DNA from 3 places in the Streptomyces sp. NPDC092296 genome. Region 1 is predicted to be linked to each of the others. Evidence: riboswitches for the same ligand, from Rfam matches in the RefSeq annotation. Region 1 holds a riboswitch; each other region holds the start of a gene.
What was found. A riboswitch is a leader RNA that binds a small molecule or an ion and turns the genes downstream of it on or off. The one in region 1 is predicted to bind thiamine pyrophosphate.
Positions count from the first base shown of each region.

Region 1 (10,099 bases):
CGGGTCAGACCGCCATCGCCTGGGCGCGGCGCTTGACCTCGGTGCCCCGGTTCTCCCGCAGCGCCTGGACGGGCGTGCCGGGGAGGCTGGGGTCCTCGGTGAAGAGCCACTCCAGGGCCTCGGCGTCGCTGAATCCGGCGTCCCTGAGCACGGTCAGGGTGCCGAGCAGCCCCTTGACGGGCTTCTCGTCGCCGATGAAGTCGGCGGGGACCTGAAGGGCGTTGTTCTCGCCGCGGCGCACCGCGATCAGGTCGCGGTCCTTGACCATCTGGCGGACCCGGGTGACCTCCACCCCCCACCGCTCGGAGATGTCGGGCAGGTAGAGCCACGCCGGGACAAGGGCTTCAATCTTGGGATCGATCTCGCTCACCGGTCCAGACTGCCATCCGGCGGGCCCGATGGGTAACTCCGGGGCCGGTTGGCGGTCCATCCGTGCCGCGCCCGGCGGTACGGCGGCGGCCTCAGCGGGCGGCGGACTTCAGCGGGACGGCCGGGTCGACGGCGGCGGCCGGGTCCAGCGGGGTGCCGCGCTCGATCAGCCGGCGGCCCTGGGCGAGGTCGCGCGGCCGGTCGACGGCCAGCAGCGCCACCAGGGCCTCGCCGCGCAGCCAGAGCGCCGTCCAGCCCGCCTCCTGCGGCGAGCCGCGCCACACCAGCCGGTCGGCGGTGGGGTGGTGTCCGGCGTACTGCACCATCCGGCCGAACTGCTCCGACCAGAAGTACGGCACCGGGTCGTACGGCGGCGCGTCCGAGCCGAGCAGGTCGGCGGCGACCGTACCGGCGCCGTGCAGCGCGTTGTCCCAGTGCTGGACGGTCAGCCGGGTGCCGAACCGCGCGGAGGGGAAGGAGGCGCAGTCTCCGATCGCCCAGACGCCGGGCAGCGTGGTGCGCAGCCGGGCGTCGGTGAGTACCGCGCCGCCGTCGTCCAGGGTGACGCCGGAGTCGCCGAGCCAGCCGGTGGCGGGCCGGGCGCCGACGCCGACCACCACCGCGTCGGCGGCCAGGGTGCTGCCGTCGGCGAGGTGTACGGCGCCGGGTTCGACCCCGGCGACCGGTGCGCCGGTGCGCAGGGCGATCCCGGCGGCGGCGTACCAGTCGCGGACGATCCGGCCGAGTTCGGCGGGCAGCGCCCCGGCCAGCGGTTCGGCGGCGGCCTCGACCACGGTGGCGTCGCAGCCGAGCGCGCGGGCGGCGGTGGCGGTCTCGGCGCCGATCCAGCCGGCGCCGACGATCACCACCCGGGCGCCGGGGCGCAGCGCGGCGCGCAGGGTCAGCGCGTCGTCGACGGTGCGCAGCAGGTGGACGCCGGGGACGCCCAGCGCGCCGGGGAGCGGCACTGCGGAGGCGCCGGTGGCGGCGACCAGCCGGTCGTAGGGGACGGCGCCGAGGTCGGTGAGGACGGCGCCGGCCGCGCCGTCGAGCCGCAGTGCCCGGTGGCCGGTGAGCAGTTCGACGTCCAGGGCGGCCCAGTCGAGGTCGAAGGTGGTGGCGTCGGCCTTGCCGAGCAGGACGTCCTTGGAGAGCGGTGGGCGGTCGTACGGCGGGTGCGGCTCGTCGCCGAGCAGGGTCAGCCGGCCCGTCCAGCCGTGTTCGCGCAGCGCGGCGGCGGTCCGGGCGCCGGCCACGCCGGCGCCGACGATCACGATCCGGTCGGTACTCCTCGGCTCTGCCACCGGGTCAATCTAACGCTCGGGGCGGGCGGGGGCGGGGGCGGGTCGGGTGGGCGCCGATCCGGGCCGCCCGGTGGGGGGTTGGGGTCTCCGCTGTACAACGATTGCGACTCGGCGCGGCTCCCGGTGGCCTGCGGCGTGGTCGGCCGGGGAGGTATCTGCGCAGGTGGGAGCGGAGGTTGGCGGGGGAAGCGCGGGGGGCCGCAGCGGTATGGGTCCGTTACGTAGGCTCGTCGGCGCGTCACGGGGCCTTGACGCCGCACTTTGCGCACGAGTTAAATCACGCCCTGAAATAAGCCGTGAAGCCGCCGGCTTTGATCACCCAGCACCCCTGGAAGGGGCACTCAGCCATGCGTACCAACAGGCTCGCCGCCGCCACTGCCATCGTCGCCGCCCTCACCATCACCGCCAGCGCCTGTAGCAGCGGCTCCAGCGGTGGCAGCAGCAGTGCCCCCAAGACGCTGACCTACTGGGCGAGCAACCAGGGCACCAGCCTGGACAACGACAAGCAGGTCCTGGAGCCGGAACTCAGAAAGTTCGAGAAGCAGACCGGCATCAAGGTCAAGCTCGAGGTCATCCCGTGGTCCGACCTGCTGAACCGCATCCTGGCGGCCACCGCGTCCGGCCAGGGCCCGGACGTGCTGAACATCGGCAACACCTGGTCGGCCTCGCTCCAGGCCACCGGCGCGCTGCTGCCGTTCGACGACGCGACCTTCGACAAGATCGGCGGCAAGGACCGCTTCCTCCCGTCGACCATCGCCTCGGCCGGCGCCGCGGGCCAGGCCCCGGCGGCGGTGCCGCTGTACTCGCTCGCCTACGGCCTGTACTACAACAAGAAGATGTTCTCGGAGGCCGGCATCGCCGCGCCGCCCACCACCTGGGACGAGCTGGTCGCCGACGGCAAGAAGCTCACCAAGGACGGCCACTTCGGCCTGGCCATCGAGGGCGGCAACCTCTCGGAGAACATCCACAACGTCTTCGTCCTCGGCAAGCAGCACGGCGCCCCCTTCTTCGACGCCTCCGGCAAGCCGGACTTCGCCTCCGACGGCGCCGTGGCGGCCGTCAAGCAGTACGCCGACTTCATCGCCAAGGACAAGATCACCGCGCCCGGCAACGCCGAGTACGCCGCCAACCAGTCGGTCACCGACTTCGCCAGCGGCAAGGCCGCCATGCTGATGTGGCAGGCCGCCGCCTCGTCGCTGAAGTCGCACGGCATGAAGGCCGAGGACTACGGCGTCGCCCCGATCCCGTTCCAGACCGCCGACGCCTCCGGCGACACCGCCGTCAACTCCATCGTCGCCGGCATCAACCTGGCCGTCTTCAAGAACACCAAGAACCTCAGCGGCTCGCTGGACTTCGTGAAGTTCATGACCAGCGACGCCGAGCAGAAGATCCTCAACTCCACCTACGGCTCGCTGCCGTCGGTCAAGTCGGTCCAGGACGACCCGGCGTTCGCCTCCCCCGACCTGAAGGCGCTCTCCAGCGTGCTCTCCAAGAGCGCCGCGCCGATGCCGCAGGTCGCCGACGAGAGCCAGTTCGAGACCCTGGTCGGCACCGCCGTCAAGGAGCTGCTGGCGGACGCCGCCTCCGGCAAGCCGATCACCGACGCCACGGTCAAGGACCGCCTGACCAAGGCCCAGCAGCAGATGCCGGCTTCCTGACGTGCGCGATCGACTGCGCCGGATCGGCCTGCCCTATCTGCTCCTGATACCCGCTCTCATCCTGGAACTGCTCATCCACGTGGTACCGATGATCGTCGGCGCCATGATGAGCTTCAAGCAGCTCACCCAGTTCTACATCCACAACTGGACGGGCGCCCCGTGGCAGGGGCTGGGCAACTACCGGATGGCGGTGGACTTCAACGCCCCGGTCGGCCAGGCCCTGCTGCACTCCTTCTGGGTGACCTGCTGCTTCACGGTGCTGTCGGTGGGGCTGTCCTGGCTCATCGGGACGGTCGCGGCCGTCCTGATGCAGGACGCCTTCCGCGGCCGGGGCCTGCTGCGCACGCTCTTCCTGATCCCGTACGCGCTGCCGGTCTACGCGGCCGTGATCACCTGGTCGTTCATGTTCCAGCGGGACACCGGCCTGGTGAACCACGTCCTCCACGACCAGCTGCACCTCACCTCCGACCGGCCGTTCTGGCTGATCGGCGGCAACAGCTTCACCGCCCTGGTCGTCGTCTCGGTGTGGCGCTCCTGGCCGTTCGCCTTCCTCACCCTGACGGCCGGCCTACAGAACATCCCGCGCGAGCTGTACGAGGCGGCGGCGATGGACGGCGCGGGGATCTGGCAGCAGATCCGCAAGATCACCCTGCCGTCGCTGCGGCCGGTCAACCAGGTGCTGGTGCTGGTGCTCTTCCTGTGGACGTTCAACGACTTCAACACGCCGTACGTCCTGTTCGGGAAGTCGGCACCGGAAGCCGCCGACCTGATCTCCATCCACATCTACCAGTCCTCCTTCGTCACCTGGAACTTCGGCGCCGGCTCGGCCATGTCGGTCCTGCTGCTGCTGTTCCTGCTCGTGGTGACGGCGATCTACCTGTTCTTCACCTCTCGCCGGAAGGGTGCCGATGCCTAGTCATTCGAAGCGCGGCACCGCCGCCGCGGTCCCCTCCGCGATGGCGGCCCCCGCCTCCTTCCGGTGGACCCGGCGGGTGCTGCTCACCCTGCTGGCGGTCTTCACCCTGGCGCCGGTGCTGGTGATGATCACCTCGTCGCTGAAGCCGCTGCGGGACGTCCAGCAGCCGTTCCGCTGGATACCGAGCGGCTTCACGATCCGGCCGTACATCGACATCTGGCACACCGTCCCGCTGGGCCGGTACTTCATCAACTCGCTGGTGGTGTCGATCAGCTCGACCGTGCTGTCGGTCGTGGTCGCGATCCTCGCCTCGTACGCGGTGAGCCGGTACCGGTTCGCGGGCCGCCGGGTCTTCACCACCACGGTGCTCTCCACCCAGATGTTCCCCGGCATCCTCTTCCTGCTGCCGCTGTTCCTGCTCTTCGTCAACATCGGCCAGAGCACCGGGCTCAACCTCTACGGCAGCCGGACCGGGCTGATCCTCACCTATCTCACCTTCTCGCTGCCGTTCTCCATCTGGATGCTGGTCGGCTACCTCGACTCCATCCCGCGCGACCTGGACGAGGCCGCACTGGTGGACGGCTGCGGGCCGGTCCGCGCCCTGATCCAGGTGATCGTCCCGGCCGCCCGGCCCGGCATCATCGCGGTCAGCGTGTACTCCTTCATGACGGCCTGGGGCGAGGTGCTGTTCGCGTCGGTGCTGACCAACGAGGACACCCGCACCCTCGCCGTCGGGCTCCAGGGCTACGCCACCCAGACCGACGTGTATTGGAACCAGGTCATGGCCGCCTCGCTGGTCGTCAGCGTCCCCGTCGTCGCGGGCTTCCTGCTGCTCCAGCGCTACCTGGTCGCCGGACTCACCGCCGGAGCCGTCAAGTGACACCCGCGCCGGCGGACACCCGGCGCCGAACGACCCTCATCGAAAGGCCTGTTGTGAACGACCTGAGTGCTCTGCCCGACGACTTCGTCTGGGGCGCGGCCACCGCCGCGTACCAGATCGAGGGGGCGGTGAACGAGGACGGGCGATCTCCGTCCATCTGGGACACGTTCTCCCACACTCCCGGCAAGGTCGCGGGCGGCGACACCGGGGACGTGGCCTGCGACCACTACCACCGCTGGCCGGAGGACGTCGGCCTGGCCAAGGGCCTCGGCCTGGACGCCTACCGGTTCTCCATCGCCTGGCCCCGGGTGATGCCGCAGGCCGGCGGCCCGGTCAACCCGGCCGGCCTGGCGTTCTACGACCGGCTCACCGACGCGCTGCTGGAGGCCGGACTCACCCCCTTCCCCACCCTGTACCACTGGGACCTGCCGCAGGTGCAGCAGGACCGGGGCGGCTGGCCGGAGCGCGAGACGGCCGAGCGGTTCGCCGAGTACGCCTCGGTGGTCGCCGGCGCCCTCGGTGACCGGATCACCCACTGGGCGACCCTCAACGAACCGCTCTGCTCCTCCTGGATCGGCCACCTCGAAGGCCACATGGCCCCGGGGCTGACCGACCTCACCGCCGCCGTCCGCACCTCGTACCACCTGCACCTGGGCCACGGCCTGGCCGTGCAGGCGGTCCGCGCGGCCTGCCCCGGCGCCCAGGTCGGCATCGTCAACAACCTCAGCCCGATCGAGCCGGCCAGCGACAGCGACGCCGACCGCGCCGCCGCGCTGCGGGCCGACGGCCACACCAACCGCTGGTGGCTGGACCCGATCCACGGGCGCGGCTACCCGCAGGACATGGTCGAGCTGTACGGGGTGGACCTCCCGATCCGCGCGGGGGACCTGGAGACCATCGCCGCACCGCTGGACTGGCTGGGCCTGAACTACTACTTCCGGCAGATCATCGCGGACGACCCGACCGGCCCGGTCCCCTACGCCCGGCAGCAGCCCGGCCCGGACCCCCGGCGCACCGCGATGGACTGGGAGGTGCACGGCCCCGGCCTGGAGGAACTGCTGGTGCGGCTCTCCGAGGAATACGGCGCCCAGCGCGTCTACGTCACCGAGAACGGCTCGGCGTACCAGGACACCGTGGGCCGGGACGGCTCGGTGCACGACCCCGAGCGCACCGCCTACCTGGAGGAGCACCTCGCCGCCTGCGCCCGCGCGGTCGCCCGGGGCGTCCCGCTGGCCGGGTACTTCGCCTGGTCGCTGCTGGACAACTTCGAGTGGGCGTACGGCTACGACAAGCGCTTCGGCCTGGTCCACGTCGACTACGACACCCAGCAGCGCACCGTGAAGAGCAGCGGACACCGCTACGCCGAGCTGATCGCCGCGCACCGCGCGCGGACCCGGCAGGCCGACTGAGCCGCGCCGGGCCCGCCGCCGGCGGACGGCCGGCCCGGTGCACCCACCCGCCGCCCCGTGGCAGGCCCCTTCGGGCCCGCCACGGGGCGGCGCTATGGTGGGAGGAGCATGAACACGGGAGCCCGGCGCACCGGGCTGAGAGGGAGGCTGCGGCGGCCTCCGACCGTCCGAACCTGATCCGGGTCATGCCGGCGAAGGGAGCATCCGAATCTTGGCACGCACGCATGCCGACGTCCTGATCGTCGGCGGTGGGATCATCGGGCTGGCCGTCGCCTGGCGCACGGCGCAGCGCGGCCTCGCCGTGACCGTGCTCGACCCCGACCCCGGGCACGGCGCCGCGCAGGTGGCGGCGGGGATGCTGGCGCCGGTGACCGAGCTCCAGTACGGCGAGGAGCCGCTGCTGCGGCTGGGGATGGCCTCCAACGCCCGGTACGCCGACTTCGCGGCCGAGCTGGAGCAGGCGTCCGGCCTGCCCACCGGCTACCGCGCCTGCGGCACCCTCGCGGTGGCGCTGGACGCCGACGACCGGGCGGAGCTGCGCGAGCTGTACGACTTCCACCAGCGGCTCGGGCTGGACTCCGGCTGGCTGACCGGCCGGGAGTGCCGCCGCCTGGAGCCGATGCTCGCCCCCTCGGTGCGCGGCGGCCTGCATGTCGCCGACGACCACCAGGTGGACGGCCGCCGGGTGGGCGCCGCGCTGGTGGCGGCCTGCCGCCGCGCCGGGGTCACCCTGGTGGCGTCGGCCGCCGCCCGGCTGACCGTGGCGGACGGCCGGGCGGTCGGCGCACTGGCCGAGGACGGCACGGAGTTCACCGCCGACCAGGTGGTGCTGGCGGCGGGCAGCCGCAGCCATCTGCTGCCGGGGCTGCCGGACGGCGTGCTGCCGCCGGTGCGTCCGGTCAAGGGGCAGGTGCTGCGGCTGCGGGTGCCGCCGGTGTACGCGCCGTTCCTCTCCCGCAATCTGCGCGCGGTGGTGCGCGGCCGGCACATCTACCTGGTGCCGCGCGCCGACGGCGAGCTGGTGATCGGCGCCACCGTGGAGGAGCTGGGGCACGACACCACGGTCACCGCCGGCGGCGTGTACGAGCTGCTGCGGGACGCCCATGAGCTGCTGCCCGGCATCACGGAGCTGCCGCTGGTGGAGACCGGCGCCGGGCTGCGGCCGGGGTCGCCGGACAACGCGCCGCTGCTCGGCCCCACCGCGCTGCCCGGCCTGGTCGCCGCGACCGGCCACTACCGCAACGGGGTGCTGCTGACGCCGGTCACCGGCGACCTGGTGGCCGAGTACCTGGCCACCGGCCGGCTGCCCGAGCCGGCCGTCCCCTTCCTGCCCTCCCGCTTCACCCGCGACACCCTTCAGGAGGCCCTGCGATGAGCCCGTACGACAGCCCGGGAGCCGCTGCGGCCCCGCAGATCGCCCTCTCGGTGAACGGCGAGCCGCGCCGCGTCCCGGCCGACCGGACCCTGGCCGAGGTGGTGGCCACCGTCAGCGCCGCGCCCGCCGGGGTGGCCGCCGCCGTCAACGAGGCCGTGGTGCCGCGCGGCGCCTGGCAGGCCACCACGCTGGCCGACGGCGACCGGATCGAGATCCTCACCGCGGTGCAGGGAGGCTGAGCCATGGCGGACGACACACTCACCATCGCCGGGACGACGTTCACCTCCCGGCTGATCATGGGCACCGGCGGCGCCCCCAGCCTGGAGGTGCTGGAGCAGGCGCTGCGGGTCTCCGGCACCGAGCTGACCACGGTGGCGATGCGCAGGGTCGACCCGACGGTCAAGGGCTCGGTGCTGGAGGTGCTGGCCCGCAACGGCGTCCAGGTGCTGCCCAACACGGCCGGCTGCTTCACGGCGGGCGAGGCGGTGCTGACCGCGCGGCTGGCCCGCGAGGCGCTGGGCACCGACTGGGTGAAGCTGGAGGTGGTGGCGGACGAGCGCACCCTGCTGCCGGACCCGGTGGAGCTGCTGGACGCGGCCGAGACGCTGGTCGACGACGGTTTCACGGTGCTGCCGTACACCAATGACGATCCGGTGCTGGCCCGGCGGCTGGAGGAGGTGGGCTGCGCGGCGGTGATGCCGCTGGGCTCCCCGATCGGCTCCGGGCTCGGCATCCGCAACCCGCACAACTTCCAGCTGATCGTGGAGAGCGCCGGGGTGCCGGTGATCCTGGACGCGGGGGCGGGCACCGCGTCCGACGCGGCGTTCGCCATGGAGCTGGGCTGCGACGCGGTGATGCTGGCGTCGGCGGTCACCCGGGCCCAGGACCCGGCGCTGATGGCCGATGCGATGCGCCGGGCGGTGGAGGCGGGGCGGCTGGCCCGGCGCGCGGGGCGCATCCCGCGCCGGTTCCACGCCGAGGCGTCCTCGCCGTCGGCGGGCCGCGCCGAGCTGGACCACCGGGAGATGCCCGCCTTCTGAGCGGCCGCCATGCCGGGCTGTCCCCGGGCGCCTCTAGACTCCCCTCGTGGACACGACCTTGCACGACCCGCTCATCGGAGCGCTGCTCGACGGCCGCTACCGGGTCGAGCAGCGGATCGCCGTGGGCGGCATGGCCACCGTCTACCGGGGCACCGACACCCGTCTGGACCGGGTGCTGGCGCTGAAGGTGATGCACCCCGCGCTCGCGGCGGACGCCGAGTTCACCGGCCGTTTCATCCGCGAGGCCAAGGCGGTGGCCCGGCTGGCGCACCCCAATGTGGTCAATGTCTTCGACCAGGGCGCCGACGGCTCCCGGGTCTTCCTGGCGATGGAGTACGTGCCGGGCTGCACGCTGCGCGATGTGCTGCGCGACCGGGGCGCCCTGTCCGCGCGGGCCGCGCTGGACATCCTGGAGCCGGTGCTCGCCGCGCTGGGCGCCGCCCACCGGGCCGGTCTGGTGCACCGCGACGTCAAGCCGGAGAATGTGCTGATCACCGAGGGCGGCCTGGTCAAGGTCGCGGACTTCGGCCTGGTCCACCCGGTCGCCGGGGACGCCGCGAGCGGCAGCGCCACCCCGCTGGGCACGGTGCTCGGCAGCGTCTCGTACCTCTCCCCCGAGCAGATCCGGCAGCAGCCCGCCGACCCCCGCTCGGATGTGTACGCCTGCGGCATCGTGCTGTACGAGATGCTCACCGGCCGCAAGCCGCGCACCGGCGGCTCGCCCACCGAGATCGTCCGGCAGCACCTGGCGGAGGACGTGCCGCCGCCCTCGCTCGCCGTCCCCGGGCTGCCGCCCGAGCTGGACGCCATCGTGGCCGCCGCCACCGCCCGCGACCGCGAGCGCCGCCCGTACGACGCGGTGGAGCTGCTGGCCGCGCTCCAGCGGGTGCGCCGCACGCTGACGGCCGAGCAGCTGGACGCCGAGCCGCCCGCCTCCACGTACCACACCCCGCAGTACTCCACCAGCGAGCCCACCACGCGGCTGCCCGCGACCGCCGCGCCGCCGTCGGCCGGCCCGGAGCGGACCGGCGCGGAGCGGACCAGCGTGCTGGAGCTGCCCCCCGAGCTGCTGACGCCGCGGGGCCGCCCGTACGACGAGCCCGCGCCGGCCGCCCGGCCCGGTCGGCGGCGGTGGCGGCGCGGCCCGA
Region 1 covers NZ_JBIVRB010000003.1:211,541-221,639, reverse strand. The annotation lists gene ACIQGZ_RS11425 (Rv2175c family DNA-binding protein) at 5-370, opposite strand; gene ACIQGZ_RS11420 (NAD(P)/FAD-dependent oxidoreductase) at 462-1,682, opposite strand; gene ACIQGZ_RS11415 (ABC transporter substrate-binding protein) at 2,021-3,331, shown strand; partial or broken gene ACIQGZ_RS11410 (carbohydrate ABC transporter permease) at 3,324-4,247, shown strand; gene ACIQGZ_RS11405 (carbohydrate ABC transporter permease) at 4,240-5,127, shown strand; gene ACIQGZ_RS11400 (GH1 family beta-glucosidase) at 5,181-6,536, shown strand; TPP riboswitch at 6,641-6,754, shown strand; gene thiO (glycine oxidase ThiO) at 6,748-7,911, shown strand; gene thiS (sulfur carrier protein ThiS) at 7,908-8,150, shown strand; gene ACIQGZ_RS11385 (thiazole synthase) at 8,154-8,951, shown strand; gene pknB (Stk1 family PASTA domain-containing Ser/Thr kinase) at 8,998-10,099, shown strand, end outside.

Region 2 (10,099 bases), on a different contig from region 1:
GAGGTGGCGCCCGAACTGCTGGCGGCCGAGCCGCTGCCGAAGATGACCTTCGGCCTGATCGAGGACCGGACAGGACGACGCGCCGCCAGGAGGCGGGACCTCGTCGCCGTCGCACCCGTCCCCGACGACGTGGCACCGCTGCTCGGCGTCGCCCCGGGCACTCCCGCCCTGACCATGACCAACCGCTACTGGGACCAGTACGGCAACGTCACCGAACACGCCGTCGACTTCCTCGGCCCCGGCCGCGAACTCTCCGCCGACTACGCACTCGACTGATCCCAGCCGAGGAGGAGGCGCGGAGCGATGTCAGACCACGGCACCCAGCTCCCGTACCAGCGTGGCGACTTCCGTCCGCTCAGGCGTCAGGGCATCCAGCGGCTGTCCCGCGAACGGTGGGGCGCCGGGCGGTCCATCTGGTCCGCCGAAGTCGAGAGCCGCGACCTGGTCGTGGACCAGCTCACCGTCACCGAGCACCCCGCACCCGAGCACATCGCGCGGGCCCTGGGCCTCGACCCGGGCGCCGCGACCTGCGTACGCAGCCGCCGCTTCGTACTGGACGGCAAGCCGGTACTGCTCGCCACGTCCCACCTCCCGGCCGACCTGGTCGCCGGTTCCGCCATCACCCAGGAGGACACCGGCCCCGGCGGCACCTACGCCCGCCTGGCCGAACTGGGCCACAAGCCGGTGCACTTCCGCGAAGAGATCCGCTGCCGGATGCCCACCCCGGCCGAAGCCGGCCGCCTCCTCCTCGCCGCCGGGACGCCGGTCATCATCCTCTGCCGCACCGCCTACACCGAGAACGGCACCGCCGTCGAGCTCAACGAGATGACCATGGACGCGGCAGCCTACGTCCTGGAGTACGACTTCGACGCGTAGCGGGCTTCGCCGAGTTCTCGGACGATCGCCGCCCCGCGACGGTACGTTGCCCTGTACACGGGTCGAGGACGTTGAGGACGCCATGAGCGACGGCCACCAGCACATCAGCACGGGCGAGCGGATCGCAGCGTACGCGCGAAACGGCGGAGTGACCCTCCGTGCCCTCGCCGCCAGAGCGGGCGTGTCCTATTCCCTGCTGACGAAGGTGACTTCGGGCCACCGACCGGCTTCACCGGCGCTGGTAGCAGCGGTCGCGCGGGCTCTCGGAGTCACCGTCGACCTCCTCGAACCGCAGCCTCACAGAGACGCCACCACGGACCCGCTCATGCCGCTGATGGCGCCCATCCGCGCCACGCTCGACCTCTACGACCTCGCGCCCCAAGAGGACGTCACGCCCCGTCCCCTGCCTCAGCTGCGCGTGGCCGTGGCGCACATCAACGCCCTCGCCCAGGCCGCCCAGTACAAGCCGATGGCCGGAGCACTGCCCGGTTTGCTGACCGAGTTGCACGCCGCCGCGCACACCTTCAACGGCCACGACCAACAGCAGGCATGGGGGCTGCTCTCCGAGGCGTACCGGTGCGGCCACTCGGTGGGGATCGCCATCGGGCTCAACGGCCTCTCCACCACCGCCCTGAACCGGATGGACTGGGCAGCGCAACGGGCCGGGGACCGCGCCCCCGGCCTGCGCGCGGCGCGGGAGTATCTGCGGGTCACCGCTTACCTGCGCACCGGGGATCTGGAGGCGTGCCAACGGTTGCAGGACTCAGGCCGGTACTTCCTGGAAGGCACCGACCCGAACACCCCCGGCGCGCTGGTCGCCCGAGGCCAACTGCACCTGGGCTCTGCCGTCGTGGCGGCCCGCGCGGGGGACAAGGCGCTGATGGAACACCACTTGAACGAAGCCGCAAGGATCGCGGCACGGACCGGCGAGCAGAACGATTTCAGCGTCCACTTCGGCCCGACCAACGTGTCCGTCCACCGAGTCATGACGCTGGTGGAGGTCGGAGAACACGCCCAGGCGGTCGCCGCTTCGAAGAGCGTCCGCTTCCCGTCAGACTGGGCGCCCACCCGCATCGGCCACCACCACATCGACCTTGCCCGCTCGTACCGGTGGCTGGCCAGGCCGGAAACCGCGCTCTACCACCTCGACCAGGCTTATGCCGCAGCGCCTCAGCAGGCGAGCCGACATCCCCTGGTGCGCGAGACGGTCACCGCGCTGGCCCGCACCAGCCACCGGCACAGCGACGCTCTTTCCGTCTGGATCACCCGCACCGGAGTCTGACTCTCTGCACTTGCCGTTTCACAAACTGTGAAACTGGATCGACCTCACAGGCGGCATCGTGGTGTCCGAGCCCCCGCTCGGGCTGTTCACCAGCCTTCTGCGGACACGGGCGTGCAAGCCCCGCCAGGCGCGCTGCTGGCCGGGGGTAGTACTACACCGATTGGAGGGGCCGACGTGGACGTTGGTCAGGTCCTGGAGAACGAGGGCGACGGGGATAACCTCCCCGGTCAGCCCTGGACGCCGCCGCCCCCGCCACCGCCACCGCCACCGCCGGACGGGGAGTCGCCCCCCGGCAACGGAGGACACCGCAAGTGATCGACCGCTCAATGGAGCAGCGGGACCGCGCCGGCGACGAGCTGACGCGGTTCCTCCTCGACATCGGCTCGCTGACACCCGACTGGGTCGACTGCTTCAAGGCCGTGCCGCGCGCACTCCTCCTGCCGGCCCTGGTATGGGCCTTCGACATGGCCACTGGCCAGAGCGTCGCTGTGGACAAAGCGGATGATCCTGACGAATGGCTACGCCAGACATTCGCCAACGTACCCCTGGTCACCCAGTGGGACGACGGCAAGCACGAAGGGAACGTCCCCGGCGCCGTACCGACGAGTTCCGCGAGCATGCCGTCCGTCGTCGCTTCCATGCTCCGCGACCTGGACGTCCGACCAGGCATGAGGGCGCTGGAGATCGGCACCGGTCCGGGCTGGACGGCGGGACTGCTCTCCCATCGACTGGGCAGCGAAAACGTGGTCAGCGTCGAAGTCGACGCCCACGTCGCGGCAGAGGCCCGAACGGCCCTGGCCCGGGTCGGACTCCACCCCGAGATCGTCCGGGCCAACGGCGAGTTCGGCTGGCAGCGCGGCGCTCCTTACGATCGCGTCATCGTCACGGCGGGCGTCCGGAGAATCCCCGTGACCTGGCTGCGGCAGACCCGCCCGGACGGCGTGATCCTCGCGCCCTGGGGCACGGACTACGACAGCAACGGGGACGTCCTGGTCAAGCTGACCGTGAACGCGGACGGCAGCGCGAGCGGCCCGTTCCTGCGACCGGTCGAGTTCATGAAGCTGCGAGGCCAGCGGCTGGACTGGAACCGCTTCCGCCACCACGTCCCCGCCTACCCCGGCGACGCCCACCGGTCCACGACACGGCTGGGACCCGACGACCTGGGCGGCCGATACGGAACAGCCCGCTTCATCGCCGGCCTGTGCGTCCCGAACTGCGCCCACGTCACCAACCAGACCGACGCCGCCACCACCCAGGCGTGGTTCTTCGACCTCTCTGGCCGCTCCTGGGCGAACGCCGTCTTCCGGCAGGGCGCGCCCTCGGCCACGGTCTACCAGTCAGGTCCGCGCAGGCTCTGGGACGAAGTCGAACGAGCACTCTCCTGGTGGCAGACCCAGGGCCAACCAGAACTCACCCAATTCGGCCTCACCATCCACCCCGACGGCACCCAACACCCCTGGCTCACCACCCCCACCAACCCCCTCCCCTCCCCCTGAGCCACCCGACCAGCCCCGGGAGTTGGCAGCCAAGATGGGCGGCGGGTTGATGTGGCTGCGGCTGTGGACCGCCGACGCCTTTCACCTGGTCCTTCTCACCGCAGCAACTTTTCTGTTCGCCGCAGTGGCCATCGAGCACGGCTGACCACACCGAGGCGAGGAAGCGGCCAGCCCAGCCCTGCACCGAACGGGCGCGTCTTCCGTGGCAGCGCTTCCTCCGCCCCACCTCTTGGCCGTGCCCGCTTCTGGGCGCCCGGTGTGCGCCCTACCTCCCGCCGGCCACGCCCAGCACGCTGCTTGGCAGGCTCTTGTCGAGTGGGGAGGCGTGATGGCCAGGAAGCACTGGCGTAAGGGACATCGGACCAGGTCCGGACGGTGGGTGTCGGGCCACTGGGTCGGTGGCACGAACCAGCAGGGCACCAAGGGATGCGCGGCTGCCGTAGCCGCAGCGGCTGTCACGCTCGTGGCCACAACCGTGGTCTTCCGGTCGGCAGCCCGCTAACCCTCCCGCGCCGGCGGCGACCCCCGGCAGGAACCCTCGCGCTGGTCAGCGACGAGATCACGGCCGAGGCAGGCTGGACTGGAGAGCGGCGAGAGCCGGGGCCCCGGGTGGGGCCACCGGCTCTCGGCTGTGGATCGCTAGCTGCGGAGGGCGTGGGATTCGAACCCACGGTGACGGTTTCCCGGCACGACAGTTTTCAAGACTGTTCCCTTAGGCCGCTCGGGCAGCCCTCCTGGCGGAGGTCAGCCTAGCGGGTGGGGCGGGGTGGGGGGTGAGCTACTGGCTGTCGCCGGTGCGCTCGCCGAGGGTGACGGTGGTGGTGTGGGTCTCGCCGCTGCGGGTGTAGGTGAGGGAGACCTTGTCGCCGGGGCGGTGGGTCCAGATCTCGCTGACCAGGGTCGGGCCGCTGTCGATCGGCACGCCGTCCAGCTTGGTGACGACGTCGCCGGGCTTGAGGCCGGCCTTGTCGGCGGGGCCGCCGGGGGTGATGGCGGGGGTGCCCTGGACGTCGGACGGCATGATCTGGGCGCCGTCGCCGTTGTAGTCGTCGTTGCGCAGCACGCCGAGGATGGCGTAGACCGGGCGGCCGGTCTTGATCAGGGTGTCGGCGACCCACTTGGCCTGGTTGATCGGGATGGCGAAGCCGAGGCCGATGCTGCCGGCCTGCTCGGTCTGGCCGAACGGGCTGCCGCCGCCCTGGCTGGTGGACTGGATCGCGGAGTTGATGCCGATCACCTGGCCGCCCGCGTTGAGCAGCGGGCCGCCGGAGTTGCCGGGGTTGATGGAGGCGTCGGTCTGGAGCGCGTTCATGTACGACGCCTGGGCGCCGGTGGAGTCGCCGGAGGCCACCGGGCGGTCCTTGGCGCTGATGATGCCGGTGGTGACCGTGCCCTCCAGGCCGAAGGGGGCGCCGATGGCGATGGTGGCGTCACCGACCGCGACCTTGGCGGAGTCGCCCAGCGGCAGCGGGGTGAGCTTGTTCTTCGGCGGGTTGTCGAGCTTGATCACCGCCACGTCGTAGCCCTCGGCGCGGCCGACCACCGAGGCGGCGTAGCTGGAGCCGTCGGAGAACTTGACCGTGAGCTTGCCGCCGTTGGCCGCCGGGGCGACCACGTGGTTGTTGGTGAGGATGTGGCCCTCGGTGTCGTACACGAAGCCGGTGCCGGTGCCGGACTCCTGGGAGCCCTCCGCCTTGATGGTGACGGTGCTGGGCAGCGCCTTGGCGGCGATGCCCGCGACGCTGGTGGGGGCGCGGTTCAGGGCGGCCTGGTCGACGGTGGAGGAGATGGTGGTGCTGCTGCCGACGCTGCCGGAGTCGGAGTTGCCCGACACCAGGGCGCCGATCCCGCCGCCGATGCCCCCGGCGGCGATGGCCACCGCCGCGACCAGCGCGATCAGCCCGCCGTTGCGGCGGCGGCGCGGCTTGCCCTCGGCGGTGGCGCCGACCGGGTGGTCCGCACCGCCGCCCCAGCCGCCGACCGGGTGGCCTGCGCCGAACGGGTGAGTGCTGGGCGGCGGCCAGGCCGCGCGGTCGGCCTCCGTCTCAACGGCGGCCGCGGGACCGGCACCGTACGGCGCCGCGCCCGGCATGGCCGGCGTCTGCGGCGGCGGGTACGCGGACAGCGGCTGCTGTGCCGTGGCGCCGGGGTCGGCCGGGGCGGGCGGCGGCGGGTACGCGGCCGGCGGCGGAGGGACGGCCGCGGACGGCCCGCCCACCGGGGCGACGGGCGGCGCACCGGCGGACGGCACGGCGGGCTGCTGCGCCGTACGGTCGGGAGCCGGACCCACCGCGTCCTGGCCGCCGGCGGGCTGCGCCCCCTGCGGCCCGGTGAACCCACTCTCGTGCTCGGTGCTCACGGACGACCTCCATGGATGACAGGACCTTGGGACACAGCATTTCCCATCGCCCGTCTGAATGCCGTAAGCAGCACACCCGTGCGGATGGTGGGTTCCTTAGCCGGGGCTGATCTCCGCAGGCCCCGGCCTTGGCCTGGCGGCCCGGTACGCCTAGCATGGCGTGTCGAACTGACACGCGGGAGCTTGGACCTCGACCAGGCTGAGAGGGCACCGGTCGGCCGTACAGGGCCGAGGGGGTGCCGACCGCCGGAACCTGACCGGGTAATGCCGGCGTAGGGAGCATCGGCCGTGACGGCTTCATCGTCCTCGCCTTCGGGCATGTCCACCTCCACCCTGCCCGCCCCCGGGCCGGACCACCCCGGCGGCGAGGCCCCGCTGGTGCTGGACACCACCCCGCCCCGCCCACTGGGCTTCCGCGACCAGGCGGCCTTCTGGGCCAACATGGGCATCAGCCTGATCGGCTTCAGCAGCGCGGCGACCGTACTGGGCACCGGCACCGGCACGCTGTCCTTCGCCGCCGCCGCGACCGCGATCGTGGTCGGCACCGCCGTCGGCACCCTGATGCTGGCCGTCGCCGGGGTGATCGGCGCCCGCACCGGCGCCCCCGCCATGGCGGTGCTGCGCGGCCTGTTCGGCACCCGGCTGTCGTACCTGCCGACGGTGCTCAACATCGTGCAGTGCGTCGGCTGGGGCGTGTACGAGCTCACCGTGATCGCCATGGGCGCCGAGGCGATGACCCACGGCCGGGGCTGGCACTGGCTGTACGTGGTGGCGGCGGGCGCGGTCACCACCGCGCTGACCATCCGGCCGCTGGGCGCCATCGCGCTGCTGCGCCGGTACGTGGCCGTGGCGGTGGGCGCCGCGATGGTGTACTTCACCGTCCAGCTGGCCCGGCAGGGGGTGCCGGACCCGGGGGCGGGCAACTGGCACGGCTTCCTGGGCGCCACCGACTACGTCCTGGCGGTGTCGATCTCCTTCGTACCGCTGGCCGCCGACTACACCCGGCACTCGCGGACGCCCGGTGCCTCCTTCTGGGGGACCTTCTCCGGCTACACCGTGGCGCAGGTGTGGTGCTTCGTGCTCGGGCTGATGGCGCTGCTCCAGGCGCACGGCGACAGCTCGCGGATCTTCGACACCTTCCTCGGGGTCACCGCCGGGTGGGCGTTCTTCGCGGTGCTGGTGCTGCGCGAGGTGGACCAGTCGTTCGCCAACGTCTACTCGACCGCGATGTCCGTCCACAACCTCTTCCCCAGGGTGGACCGGCGGGTGCTGACCGTCGGGATCGGCGTGCTGGTGACGGCGCTGGCGGTGCCGGTGAAGGAGTTCGGCAGCTGGTACTACGGCTTCCTGGGGCTGATCGGCTCGGTCTTCGTGCCGCTGCTGGCCGTGCTCGCGGTCGACTACTACCTGGGGCGCGGCCGGCGCGGCGGCTGGGACCTGTCCGAGTCCGCCCCGGGCCGGCCGCTGATGCTGCTGCCGTGGCTGCTGGGCTTCGCGACGTACCAGTTCCTCTCGCCGTCCGACATCGGCGGCTGGTGGGCCGGCTTCTGGGACCACGTCCACGGCTGGGCGCACTTCACCCCGCAGGAGTGGACCTCCGCCTCGCTCTTCGCCTTCCTGGTGCCCGCCCTGGTCACCTGGGCGCTGACGCCGCTGACCCGGCGGGACGCGGGCCGGGCGTAACCCCCGGTCGTACGGGCGTCGCCGGACGTTCACCCGGACGTCCACCGGGCCTCGCCGGGGCGCGGCGCGGCCGCCCGTACGCTGGGACGGGTGAGGACAGCCCCAGCCATGGCAGCCGCGGCGGCGCCGCCGGTGCCGCTCGCCGTACCCAACCGCTCGACCGTCCGGGTGGTGGCCCATCGGGGCTCCTCCGGCGCCGTCCCCGAACACACCCTGGCGGCCTACCGCCGGGCGATCGAGGAGGGCGCGGACGCGCTGGAGTGCGATGTGCGGCTGACCGCCGACGGCCATCTGGTCTGCGTGCACGACCGCCGGGTGGACCGCACCTCCAACGGGCGCGGGGTGGTCTCCACCCTGGAGCTGGCCGACCTGGCCGAGCTGGACTTCGGCTCCTGGAAGGACGAGGCGCTGCCGCCGGAGGAGCCGGAGGCGCCCGACCGGGCCCCTGCACCGGCCGGTACGGGGCCGACCGGTACGGGGCCGGTGGCCGATCCGGAGCGGTCCGCGGTGCTCACCCTGGAGCGGCTGCTCGAACTGGTCGCGGACGCCGGGCGGCGGGTGGAGCTGGCCATCGAGACCAAGCACCCGACCCGTTACGCGGGCCGGGTGGAGGCCGAACTGCTGCGGGTGCTGCACCGGTTCGGGCTGGCGGGCACCGATCCGGCGCGGGCCGGGGAGCGTTCCCCGGTGCGGATCATGAGCTTCTCGCAGTTGTCGCTGCGCCGGGTGCGGCAGGCCGCGCCGAGCCTGCCCACCGTCTTCCTGATGGAGCGGCTGCCGCTGCGCTTCCGGGACGGCTCGCTGCCGCCCGGGGTGTCGATCGCCGGGCCCGGTATCGACCTGGTGCGGGCCAATCCGGGGTTCGTGGCCCGGCTGCACCGGGCGGGCCACCGGGTGCATGTGTGGACGGTGGACGACCCGGCCGACGTGGAGCTCTGCCTGCGGCTCGGGGTGGACGCGGTGATCACCAATCGACCGCGCGAGGTGCTGGACCAGCTCGGCCGCTGAGCGTTTAGGCGCTGTTCCGGGCGGTGGATGGGTGCATTCCTCTTCTACGACAATGCGTAATCATCGGATGACCTGTCGTGGAAACCGCCATGTCTGTCTTCTTACGACTTGGGGTGATCGCCCGCATCCTGTTTCCGCCGCATTCCGGGTGGGCATTCACCATTCGGCATGCGCAGGCATGCGGCGAAGGAGGTATCGGGGGTGTCCTTGGTGATGGCGCAGGATGTGCCGACTTCGTCGACCATGGCCCTGCCGCACGGGCCGGCCAGCGTCAGCACCGCGCGGCGCCGCCTGCGCCGGGAGCTGCGCGACCGGGAGGTGCCGGACCCGGTGGTGGACGACGCGGTGCTCATCCTCTCGGAACTGCTCAGCAACGCCTGCCGCCATGCGCGGCCGCTGGCCCCGCTGCTGGACCTGGACAGTTCGGCTCTGGACAACTCGGCCCTGGACAACCCGGTCCTGAACAATTCGGCGCAGGGCAACCCGGCGCAGGGCAACCCGGCCGGGGCGGTCCCGGTGCGCGGCGACGACGCCGAGGATGTCGGCGGGGTGCTGGTCCGCTGGCTGGTGCAGAGCGACGGGCTGCTGACCCTGGAGGTCGTCGACGGCGGCGCACCGACCAGGCCGCGCAGCGCCCGGCCCTCGCTCACCGCGCGCGGCGGCCGGGGCCTGAGCATCGTCGGCCGACTGGCGGCCGACTGGGGGGTGCGCGACGACGCGCCCGGCGAGGTGACGGTCTGGGCGGTACTGCCGGTACGGGCCCGGCACGCCCGGCGCGGCGGCCCCACCGTGACGCCGCTCTCCCCCGCCGACCGCAAGCCGGCCGACCGGATCGCCTGACCCGTCCTCACCCCACGGCGACGGCTCACCTCCCGGCGACGGCCGCCACCGGCGCCGTACGCGCGGCGGAGCGGCCCCTTGACCCGGGCACCCGGCTACGCTTCCGGGCGGAAAGCATCGCCGACAGCGTCACCGCATTGGGGAGACCCGCACCATGGCCAAGAAGGCCGCCGACAAGGCATCCCAGCGCAAGCCCGCCGCCGCACCGCAGGCGACCGCGGCCGACCCGGGGTCGATCCCGGTCGTCGGCGCCCGCGAGCCCTGCCCCTGCGGCTCCGGCCGCCGGTACAAGGCGTGCCACGGCCGGGAGGCCGCGCACGCCGTGCAGCAGCTGGTGCAGCGTCCGTTCGAGGGGCTGCCGGGCGAGGCCGACTGGGTGGCGCTGCGCGAGCTGGTGCCCGCCGCCACCGCGCCGCTGACGCTGCGGCAGGGCCTGGCGGCCGACGGCGAGGTGCCGTCGGTGACGCTGGCCACCGTGCTGCCGATGGCCTGGCCGGCGCTGCGCCGCGCGGACGGCGCGATCCTGCTGGGGCTACAGACGCAGTCCTCGTCCGG
Region 2 covers NZ_JBIVRB010000001.1:434,548-444,646, reverse strand. The annotation lists gene ACIQGZ_RS02020 (GntR family transcriptional regulator) at 1-276, shown strand, start outside; partial or broken gene ACIQGZ_RS02015 (GntR family transcriptional regulator) at 346-876, shown strand; gene ACIQGZ_RS02010 (helix-turn-helix domain-containing protein) at 959-2,158, shown strand; gene ACIQGZ_RS02005 (protein-L-isoaspartate(D-aspartate) O-methyltransferase) at 2,470-3,654, shown strand; gene ACIQGZ_RS02000 (hypothetical protein) at 3,677-3,799, shown strand; tRNA gene ACIQGZ_RS01995 (tRNA-Ser) at 4,301-4,389, opposite strand; gene ACIQGZ_RS01990 (S1C family serine protease) at 4,433-6,013, opposite strand; TPP riboswitch at 6,179-6,309, shown strand; gene ACIQGZ_RS01985 (purine-cytosine permease family protein) at 6,332-7,696, shown strand; gene ACIQGZ_RS01980 (glycerophosphodiester phosphodiesterase) at 7,805-8,704, shown strand; gene ACIQGZ_RS01975 (ATP-binding protein) at 8,906-9,544, shown strand; gene ACIQGZ_RS01970 (DUF5926 family protein) at 9,699-10,099, shown strand, end outside.
Region 2: linked by a shared signal. The riboswitch ahead of ACIQGZ_RS01985 (purine-cytosine permease family protein) and the one ahead of thiO (glycine oxidase ThiO) in region 1 are both predicted to bind thiamine pyrophosphate.

Region 3 (10,099 bases), on a different contig from region 1:
GAGTGGATGTTCTGGGACGCCGCCTGGCGCGGCGAGCGCTGGCCGGTGTGAGGGGTCGGCCCGGAGGCCCGGATCAGGGGAATGTCCGGGTCTTCTCGGGGCCGACGGCCCTCGTCTGCGCTGCGGGGCCCCCGTACGATCGAAGTGTCCACAGCGGACGGGACGCGGCCTCGCAGGAGCCGGTCCGAGGGGAGAGAAGGAACGGACATGGCTGAGTTCTGGAAGTCGCTGCCCTCGTGGGTGCGCAACGTGGTCGTACCGATCCTGGTCCTGATCGTGGCGTGGTACGTGCTGCTCGCCGTGCTCAGCCTGGTTGGCGCCATCATCGCCTTCGCGGTCAAGGCGCTGATCGTGGTCGGCATCGCCGCCGCCGTGGTGATCCTGGTGAAGAAGGCCGCCCGGCACTAGCTGCCGACAGCCCGAGGCGCCCGCCCGCACACCGCCCGGTGTGCGGGCGCCTGCGTTTCCGGGCCGCTGCGTGTCTGGGTCGCTGCCTGTGTGGCCCCTGCGTGTACGGGCCTGATCGGTCCGCCGTCGCGGAGAACGGCTGCGGCGTCATGCAACCCGACGGCTCCCACACGGGTGTTACAGGTCGGAGTGGGCCCGCTCCCGAACCGACCGACATCCGCACGAGCCACAGGGAGCACCGTGCCATCGACCGCAGTGAGGGAGCCCGCCGTCCGCGCGGGCACGACCGGGCCACCGATCCGACCGCACACACCCGGACGGCAACGGCCGCACCCGGGCGCCGCAGGGGTGGAGGCCGACATCAGGACCGCGACCAGCACCGGGAGCGCCGACACCGGCGCCGCCCCGGACTTCGAGGCATTCGCCGCCGCCCGCTGGACCCGGCTGGTCCGCACCGCGTACCTGCTCACCGGCGACCACCACGAGGCAGAGGACCTGGTCCAGGCGACCCTGGCCAAGGTCTACTCCGGCTGGGACCGCATCCGGCGCCTGGACAACCCCGACCTGTACGTCCGCCGGGCGCTGGTCAACAACAACGTCAGCCGGTACCGCCGCCGCCGGGTGACCCAGCTGCTGATGCCCCGGCTGCCCGACCGGGCGGCGCGGGACGGCGCCCAGGACCGGCTGGAGCAGCGGTCCGCGCTGCTCACCGCACTGGCCTCGCTGCCGCCCCGGCAGCGGGCCGTGGTGGTGCTGCGCTACTGGGAGGACTTCGGGGAGCAGGACACCGCGCAGGTGCTCGGCTGCTCCCCGGGCACGGTGAAAAGCCAGGCCAGCCGGGCGCTGGCCAAACTGCGCAGCCATCCGCAGCTCGCCGACTACGCGGCGGAGGCGGCCCGATGACCCGATACCCGATGACCCGATACCCGATGACGCGATCCCCGATGACCCGTTATAAGGAAGGACCCGCAGGCATGGAGACCAACCCGGGCATGGACATCGGTACGGACGGCCACGGCCACGGCGGCGACCAGTCGGCCGACGGGGACCGGCTGCGGTACGCCCTGGCCACCGAGGCCGAACTGCTCACGGTCGCACCGGTCCCGCTCGCCCGGGTGGTCCGGCGCGGCCGGGGCGTCCGGGCGCGGCGGCGCACCGCCGTCGCGCTGGCCGTCGCCGCCGTGGTGGCGACCCCGGTCGCGCTGGCGGTCGGGCTGCGCGGCGGCGCGGCCGACCCGGTCGACCCGGTGGCCGCGGCCACTGTGGCGGATCAGCCGTCCGTCGGGGCCGCCGCCGCACCGGGCGCCACCGCCGGCCGGTCGGCGGCCCCGACGGTGCGGGTGGTCGCGGAGGGGAAGCGGTTCGCGGTGGGGCTGGGGCAGCGGATGTACCTGACCCGCAGTGAGCGCTGCCTGGTCGAAGGGCACGGCCGGCCGGAGTGCAAGAGCGTCGGGGACGGCAACCAGCAGGCGGGCAGCGTCAGCCTGCAGACCCTGGGCGACAGCCGGCGCGCCCTCTACACGCCGCTGTACATCGGCCCCGCCCGGGTCGCCCGGATCACGGTGGCGGTGGCCGGGCGGACGCTGGACGCCCAGGTGGTCACCCTCCCCGGCCGCCCCGGCTACGCCAGCGGCTATGTGGTCGGGCCGACGCTCGACAAGGACGCGAGGCCCGGCTCCGTGGTCGTCACCGTCTACGACCAGGCCGGCCGGATCGTGGCCCGGCTCTGACGGACCGGGCCGGGCCCGCCGTACGTGACGGCTACCGCCGTATGCGACGGCTACCGCCGTACGCGGTGGCGGGCCCGGCCCGTGCCCGCCCTGGGTACGCCGGTCCCCGGGGCGGGCACCGAGCCGCCCGGCACCCGGTCGCGGGAGGCCACCAGGGCGGCCAGCGCCGTGGTCACCGGCACCGAGGCCACCAGGCCGATACTGCCCACCAGGGTGCGTACGATCTCCTCCGCAACGATCTCGCTGGTCGCCACCGTGCCCACCCCCCGCTGCGAGATGGAGAACAGCAGCAGCAGCGGCAGCGCGGCGCCCGCGTACGCCATCACCAGGGTGTTCACCGTCGACGCGATGTGGTCGCGGCCGATCCTGATGCCGGCCCGGTACAGCTCCCGGGCGCCCAGCCCCGGGTTGGCGGCCCGCAGCTCCCACACCGCCGAGGTCTGGGTGACCGTCACATCGTCCAGTACGCCCAGCGAACCGATGATCACCCCCGCCAGCAGCAGCCCGTCCAGCCGGATGCCCGGATAGAGCGAGTGCACCAGCGCCGTCTCGTCCGAGGTGTTGCCGGTCAGCTTGGTCAGCCCGATGAACAGCTCGCCCAGCACCCCGATCAGCGCCAGCGAGGAGAGGGTGCCGATCACCGCCACCGAGGTGCGGGCCGACAGCCCGTGGCAGAGGTAGAGCGCCACCAGCATGATGGCGCTGCCGCCGACCACCGCCACCAGCAGCGGATTCTGCCCGTGCAGCACCGCGGGCAGGATGAACAGCGCCAGCACGGCGAAGCTCGCCACCAGCGCCACCAGCGCGGTCAGCCCCCGCAGCCGGCCCACCGCGACCACCGCCAGCGCGAAGATCCCGGCCAGCACCGCCATCGGCAGCGCCCGGTCCGCGTCGGCGATGGCGTAGCGCAGGTCGGCCGGCGCGTCCGGCGAGTCGGTGAGGATCACCTTGTCGCCCGCCGACCAGCGGCCGTTCCCGTCCGGGGGCAGCGTCTGCCGCACCGTACGCCCGGCGTTGTCACCGCTGGTCAGCCGCACCGACACGCTGGTGCAGTCCTGCTTGCCCGCGTCCCCGGTGCACGGCGCCTGCGCGGTGGCGACCACCGTGCCGTGCACCGTCCTCTGGTCGAAGCCGACCCCGGCGGGGCCCGCGCTGTGCGGCGGCACACCCCCCGGCCAGAGCACCACCAGCCCCGCCACCACCGCCACCGCGAACGGCACCAGCACCGCCGCGATCACCCGCCGCAGCCGCGCCGAAGCGGGCGCCGCCGGGCCGTGGTGGTGGGCATGGCCGTGGCCGTCCCGGTGCGGGTGCTGCTCGTCGACGTCGGCCACGGGATGTCCTTCCGGGGTGGGTCGACACCAAGGGAACCACGGCCGGGCCCCCTGGCGGTGCGCGGCGCCGGACGGCTACGGTGGGGCGCATCTGATGCAGACGCGGGAGCTCGGAGCACCGGGCTGAGAGGGCACTGAACGCTGTGCCGACCGCAGAACCTGACCGGGTAATGCCGGCGTAGGGAGCAGGGTCCGATGACCACGCACGAAGCACAGCAGCACGACCACGACCGGAACCGGTCCACCGGCGCCACCGGGTACCCGACACCCGCCTGGCACAAGGCGTACCGCACCGGCTCGCGCCCCGACCTGCGGGTCCCATACCGCGAGGTCCACCTCGGCAACGGCCGTACGGTACCGCTGTACGACACCTCCGGGCCATACGGCGACCCGGCGTACGAGACCGACGTACGGCGCGGACTGCCCGCGCTGCGCGACGGCTGGATCAGGCAGCGCGGCGACGTCGAGGAGTACCAGGGCCGCGCGCCCAAACCCGAGGACGACGGTCTGCGGCCCACCGCACCGCGCGGCGGCCTGCGCAACCTGGACGCCGTCTTCCCGGGCCGCCCCCGCCGCCCGCTGCGGGCCCGCGACGGGGCCGCCGTCACCCAACTCGGCTATGCCAAGCGGGGCGTGGTGACCCCCGAGATGGAGTTCGTCGCACTGCGGGAGGGCATGGACCCGGAGTTCGTCCGGGACCGGGTCGCCCGAGGCCGGGCCGTCATCCCGGTCAATGTGAACCACCCCGAGGTGGAGCCGGCCGTCATCGGCACCGACTTCCTGGTGAAGATCAACGCCAACATCGGCAACTCCGCCGTCACCTCCTCCATCGAGGAGGAGGTGGAGAAGATGACCTGGGCCACCCGCTGGGGCGCCGACACCGTCATGGACCTCTCCACCGGCCGCAACATCCACACCACCCGCGAGTGGATTCTGCGCAACTCCCCGGTCCCGATCGGCACCGTCCCCCTCTACCAGGCCCTGGAGAAGGTCGACGGACGGGCCGAGGAACTCGACTGGGAGGTCTACCGCGACACCGTGATCGAGCAGTGCGAGCAGGGCGTCGACTACATCACCGTGCACGCCGGGGTACTGCTGCGCCACGTACCGCTCACCGCCCGCCGCAAGACCGGCATCGTCTCGCGCGGCGGCTCCATCATGGCCGCCTGGTGCCTCGCCCACCACCGGGAGAACTTCCTCTACACCCACTTCGAGGAACTCTGCGACATCCTGCGCGCCTATGACGTCACCTACTCGCTGGGCGACGGTCTGCGGCCCGGCTCCATCGCGGACGCCAACGACGACGCCCAGTTCGCCGAGCTGCGCACCCTGGGCGAACTGGGCCGGATCGCCCGGGAGCGGGACGTCCAGGTGATGATCGAGGGCCCGGGGCACGTCCCGATGAACAAGATCCGCGAGAACATGGACCTCCAGAAGGAGATCTGCGACGAGGCGCCCTTCTACACCCTCGGTCCGCTGACCACCGACGTCGCCCCCGGCTACGACCACATCACCTCGGGCATCGGCGCCGCCATGATCGCCTGGTGGGGCACGGCCATGCTCTGCTACGTCACCCCCAAGGAGCACCTGGGCCTGCCCGACCGGGACGACGTCAAGACCGGCGTCATCACCTACAAGATCGCCGCCCACGCCGCCGACCTCGCCAAGGGCCACCCCGGCGCCCAGGCCTGGGACGACGCCCTGTCCGACGCCCGCTTCGAATTCCGCTGGGAGGACCAGTTCAACCTGGCCCTCGACCCCGAGACGGCCCGCGCCTTCCACGACGAGACCCTCCCCGCCGAACCCGCCAAGACCGCCCACTTCTGCTCCATGTGCGGCCCGAAGTTCTGCTCCATGAAGATCAGCCGCACCATCAACGAGACCTTCGCCCCCGACACCCCGGCCACCGAGGCCGAGATCGCCGCCGGCATGCTCGCCAAGTCCCGCGAGTTCGCCGCCAACGGCAACCGCGTCTACCTCCCCCTCACCGACTGACACCAGCCCGTTGAGTTCACTGCGCTGGGAGGCAGGAGGGGCTTCCCAGCGCAGTGCTTCGCCGGCGGGCCGTACAACCCCGATCGCCTGCCTCGATGGCGGAGCCACGGGATCGTTCGAGTCGGGACGGGCTCACGCCTTCTGGCGCGCGACTTCGCCGGACCGTTGGTTGAGCTGGCGGACGACCCGGCTGGTCAGGTGGGGCGTGAGGCCCTGCCGGAGTGCCTTGAGGTGCTCGTCCCCGCGCACCGAGCTGGTAGCCCGTTGGCGTGCACGCGGCCTTGCTCCTGGCACGGCAGTTGGTCGGGGAGAAGCTGGTGAATCCGTCCTCCTTGAACGCCTGGGCCTCGCCCAGTAACCAAAGGGCGCGACACGACACCGCCCCGTCATCCCAGCCTCCTCACTCGGGGAGCGCATGATGAAGCTCGGAACGTTCGTCACGATCGACGGCCTCAGCGCCGGCGGCAAGAGCACCATCGCACCCGTCGTCGCCCAACTGCTCGGGGCAGCGCACATCACAGACGACCTGCCGACGTTCCCGCATATGCGGCGGGAGGTGGATGATTCCCGCAACGTCGCTGCTCGCTACCACTGGTGGATGATGGCCAACCATCTGAAGTCCGAGGAAGGTCAGGGCGGCCGTCGAGACGGGTCGGTCGGCGGTTCTGGAGAGCTACTTTCCCCGGACGATAGCGACCCACCAGGCGATGGGGCACGACAGCGAGCCGGTCTACCCGAACGGCGTCCTGCTGCCCGACGTGGCTGTCCTCCTTGTGGTGGACGAGAAGACGCGCCGAAGTCGCCTGCTCCAGCGTCAGGAGAGAGGCGCGTTCGGCTACTGGCACCAGCGCGAGGAGCACAACGTCGCTACCACGGTGACCAGCTACGAGCGGTTCGGCCTCACGGTCGTGGACGCCACCGGATTGACGCCGCATGAGGCCGCTGTCGAGATCGCCGGCATCGTTCGCTCCGTCACCTGAACTCTCCCACAGCGAAGGGAACTCCAGCATGACCACTGAAGTCGAGTACGAGGCGAAGATCCTCAATGTCGACCCGGAGGAGATCCGGGACGTGCTCGCCACAGCCGGTGCCGGCCACCTGGCCGACCGACTTCAGCGGCGCTACGTCTACGACATCCCCGGCAAGGCCGGCACCTGGGTGAGGCTGCGGGACAACGGCAGCACCGTAACCCTGTGCGTCAAGGAGATCCTGGACCACGACGCCATCGACGGAGTGACGGAGACCGAGACCATCGTCGGCGACTTCGACGCGACGAACGCCATCCTCGCCAAGCTCGGATACGAGCCCCGGGCCTATCAGGAGAACCGCCGTTCCTCCTGGTCGCTGAACGGCGCCTCCATCGAGATCGACCACTGGCCGCTCATCCCCCCGTACCTGGAGGTGGAGGGCAACAGCGGACGGCACGTCCACGACACGGTCCGCGCGCTCGGCCTGTCTGTGAACGACCTCACCAGCGAGAACACCACGGCGGTCTACCGCCGGTACGGCATCGACATCGCGTCCATCCCCCGCCTGACGTTCGAGTGACAGGGAGGGCCCAGTGCCCGTGAAGTCGGGGGAGCTGAAGCTGGGGTGGAGGCGGTGGCGGTCGGCACTGATGACGCCGAGCACCTGCGGGAGCCGCGTGGCGGACTGGAGCACGCTGGGGTCCTCCTTACCTACCGGCAGCTCCTGCGTCAGTCCGCCTGAAGCTCCTTCACCACCTGCTCCGCCAGCGCGCGGGCCCCTTCAAGGTGGGGGTCCTCGGGATGCGCGTACGGCCCGAGGATCTTCGCCGCGACGAACAGCGTCATCAGCTTGCCGTCCCGGCTCGCGAAGTCGGTGCTCCGCTCGACGCGGACGCGATCGGCCAGCGCCGGTACGGCGAGCGACGCCGCCCACAACGTGGCGGCGTCCAATCCGCGGGGGGCCATGCCCCAGTCCTCCCAGTCGAAGATGCAGAACTCGGGTGCCGTCACGTTCGCCCAGTTCAGATCCGCATGCGCCGGGCACCACTTTCGCACCGTCGCATCGACGCGCGGAAACACCTGACGGACCGTCCGTTCCACCAGATCCTGGTCGATCGTCTCCGTGTCCGGAGTGGCGATCCGGTTCGTCCGCTGCCGCGCGAGCGCATCCAGTGAGGCGTTCAGCTGCGCCCACCAGCCGGAAGACAGTGCCGGATCGTTCGCCACGACTGCGGACCCCACCGGTTCGGACCGCAGGAGCCCGGTCTCGTCAGCCCGCCACATCGCCGGCTCGGCCTCGTCTCGCCACGCGATGCCGGCCAGCCACCTGGGCTTCGCGATGCCGCTCAGCGCCTCGGCCGAAGGTGTGCCGTCACCGCCCTGGGTGCCGATCCGATCCAACCCGCGCCGCTCGATCCGAACCCATGTGCCGCGCTCGGTGCGGGCGCCCACGGACCGACGCTTGCGGACCACCGTCGCCCGATCGAGCCGGGTCCCCAACGCGGTCTCGACCCGTTCCAGCACCTCGTCAACCGGCACCCGGCGCAGATCTGTCATGGAACGACGGTAGCGAGACCCAGTCGAGTCGGAGGTGCTTCACGGTCTCGTTCGGCCCCGGTTCTCGCAGCGGCTCGGGCGACAGCCCCGACGCCCTGGCGGAGGCGCCGATCGGCAGCAGCTCCGTGCCCACGGTCCTCCTCGGGTCGGGCCGCTCCGCCCGAGTCCCAGGGGAAGGTCAACCGGCGGTTGGGCGGGTCAGTTGGGGCCGGGGGCGTCGGTGGGGGCGCCGTCGTAGTCGGGGCTGGTGAAGTCGGGGGAGCTGAAGCTGGGGCTGGAGTATTCGGGGGAGGAGAAGGTGGTGTGGGCGCGGTCGCGGCGGGGGGTGGGCTCGGGGCCGGGGCTGGTGTAGCCGGGGCTGGTGTAGCCGAGCCGGGGGCGGCGGCGGACCAGGTCGACGCCGGTGGCCGCGTTGATGGGCGGTTCGGCGCCGGTGGCAGGGCGGTCGGTGGCGGTTCGGGTGGGGGTGTCCGCTGCGAGGGTGAGGTGGAGGAAGGGCAGTATGCCGTCGTCCATGAGTGCCGCCTTCCAGGCGTCCCGGGTGGTGGCCAGTTCGGCGTGCAGCCGGGGGTCCTGGCCGTCGGGCGGGGCCGAGCTGTCCCGCAGCGCGGTGATCAGCAGTCCGATGACACCGGCGACCATGGCGACGGCGCCGACGGCGAGGGCCACCCAGCCCGCGGTGATCAGCGCGTCCGCGAACACCAGCCGGGGCTTGGCGGCGCGCAGGCTGTAGCCGAGCAGCAGGAAGATCAGCGCGGCGGCCCAGGCCAGGATCGGCGCCAGTACGGTCAGCACCGGCAGGGCCCCGGCGCCGTTTCCCGCAGTCGGCCGGGCGGCGGCGCCCGCCACGCCGTGCGGCCGGACGGCGCCGTCCCGGACGCGGTCACGCAGCGTCGTGTACTCGTGGTACTCCACGGCCGCGGCGGCCGCGATGCCGCCGATCTCGGCCAGTGCCCTGGTGCGGAGTTGTTCGGCGTTCAGGTGCGCGCCGGGCGCCCGCAGCGCCTGGCGGATGCCGTCGGCGCGCAGCGCCTGGTCCAGGACCCGCTCGAAGTCCGGTCGGTCTTCTGGCCGCAGGTGCGGAGCGGTGTTCATCTTGCCCCCCGATTGCTCCGTCAGGGTGAGGTGGTGGTTCTGCCGTCTCGGCGTCTGGGGTGCGGGATCTGCGGTCTGCGTGGGTGGGGAGCTGCGGCTGCGCAGGCCGGTGGCGGCCTGCCGGTCCGGATCGGGTGGGTGCGCTGCCCGGGGCCTCGACGGTTGTCTCGATGGTAGGGCGGCGACCTGACGGGTTAACAGTCCGTTTCCGGAACTTCGGCCTCACCGGGCACCGCCGCCGGTCACTCCAGGGGCAGCCGCGCGACCAGCAGCCGGCCGTCCATGGTGACGCCGCCGTCCATGGCGACGGCCAGCTCGTCGGCGTACACATGGGGGCCGGTGATCCGGAGCGGCGGTCGGCCGTCCTCGCCGGGGGCCTCGCCGGTGAGGTACGGGATGGGGCTGTGGCCGTGGACGACGCGGTGGCCGCCGTACGCCTCCAGCAGCTCGCCCGCTGCCGCCGGACCGGCCTCGCCCCGGAAGGCGAACCGCCGGGTGAACCGGCGGAAGCAGTCCCACCAGCCGTCGGCGTCGTCGGAGGCGAGCAGTTCGTGGACGGTGTCGTTGACCTCGTCGATCGACGCGCCGTACTCCAGGTACGCCGTGGTGTCGGAGTGCAGCAGCAGATGGCCGTCCTCCAGCGCGACGGCGGGCAGCCGGGAAAGCCAGCGGATGTGGTGCGGCTCCAGGCGGTCCATGTCGTTCTGCTGGCCGCCGTTGAGCCGCCAGGCGGCCAGGAAGGACGCGGTTCCGGCGCTGGACTGCACCGGCTCGTCGGCGTAGCGGTGGGCACCGAGCAGCAGCAGTTCGTGATTGCCCATCAGGGCGCGGCAGTAGCCGCCGGCCGCCGCCGCCTCGGCGGCGAGCTGCATCACCAGGTCGATGACGCCGATGCCGTCCGGGCCCCGGTCGGTGAAGTCGCCCAGGAACCAGAGCCGGGAGCGCGCGGCCGACCAGTGGCCGTCGGCGTCCACCAGGCCCTGCTCGTACAGGGCGGCGCGCAGCTCGCCCA
Region 3 covers NZ_JBIVRB010000001.1:339,697-349,795, forward strand. The annotation lists gene tenA (thiaminase II) at 1-51, shown strand, start outside; gene ACIQGZ_RS01555 (DUF5326 family protein) at 208-408, shown strand; gene ACIQGZ_RS01560 (SigE family RNA polymerase sigma factor) at 757-1,311, shown strand; gene ACIQGZ_RS01565 (hypothetical protein) at 1,383-2,138, shown strand; gene ACIQGZ_RS01570 (YibE/F family protein) at 2,189-3,472, opposite strand; TPP riboswitch at 3,565-3,674, shown strand; gene thiC (phosphomethylpyrimidine synthase ThiC) at 3,668-5,467, shown strand; gene ACIQGZ_RS01580 (hypothetical protein) at 6,175-6,447, shown strand; gene ACIQGZ_RS01585 (class IV adenylate cyclase) at 6,476-7,015, shown strand; gene ACIQGZ_RS01590 (hypothetical protein) at 7,165-7,992, opposite strand; gene ACIQGZ_RS01595 (hypothetical protein) at 8,191-9,087, opposite strand; gene ACIQGZ_RS01600 (metallophosphoesterase) at 9,330-10,099, opposite strand, start outside.
Region 3: linked by a shared signal. The riboswitch ahead of thiC (phosphomethylpyrimidine synthase ThiC) and the one ahead of thiO (glycine oxidase ThiO) in region 1 are both predicted to bind thiamine pyrophosphate.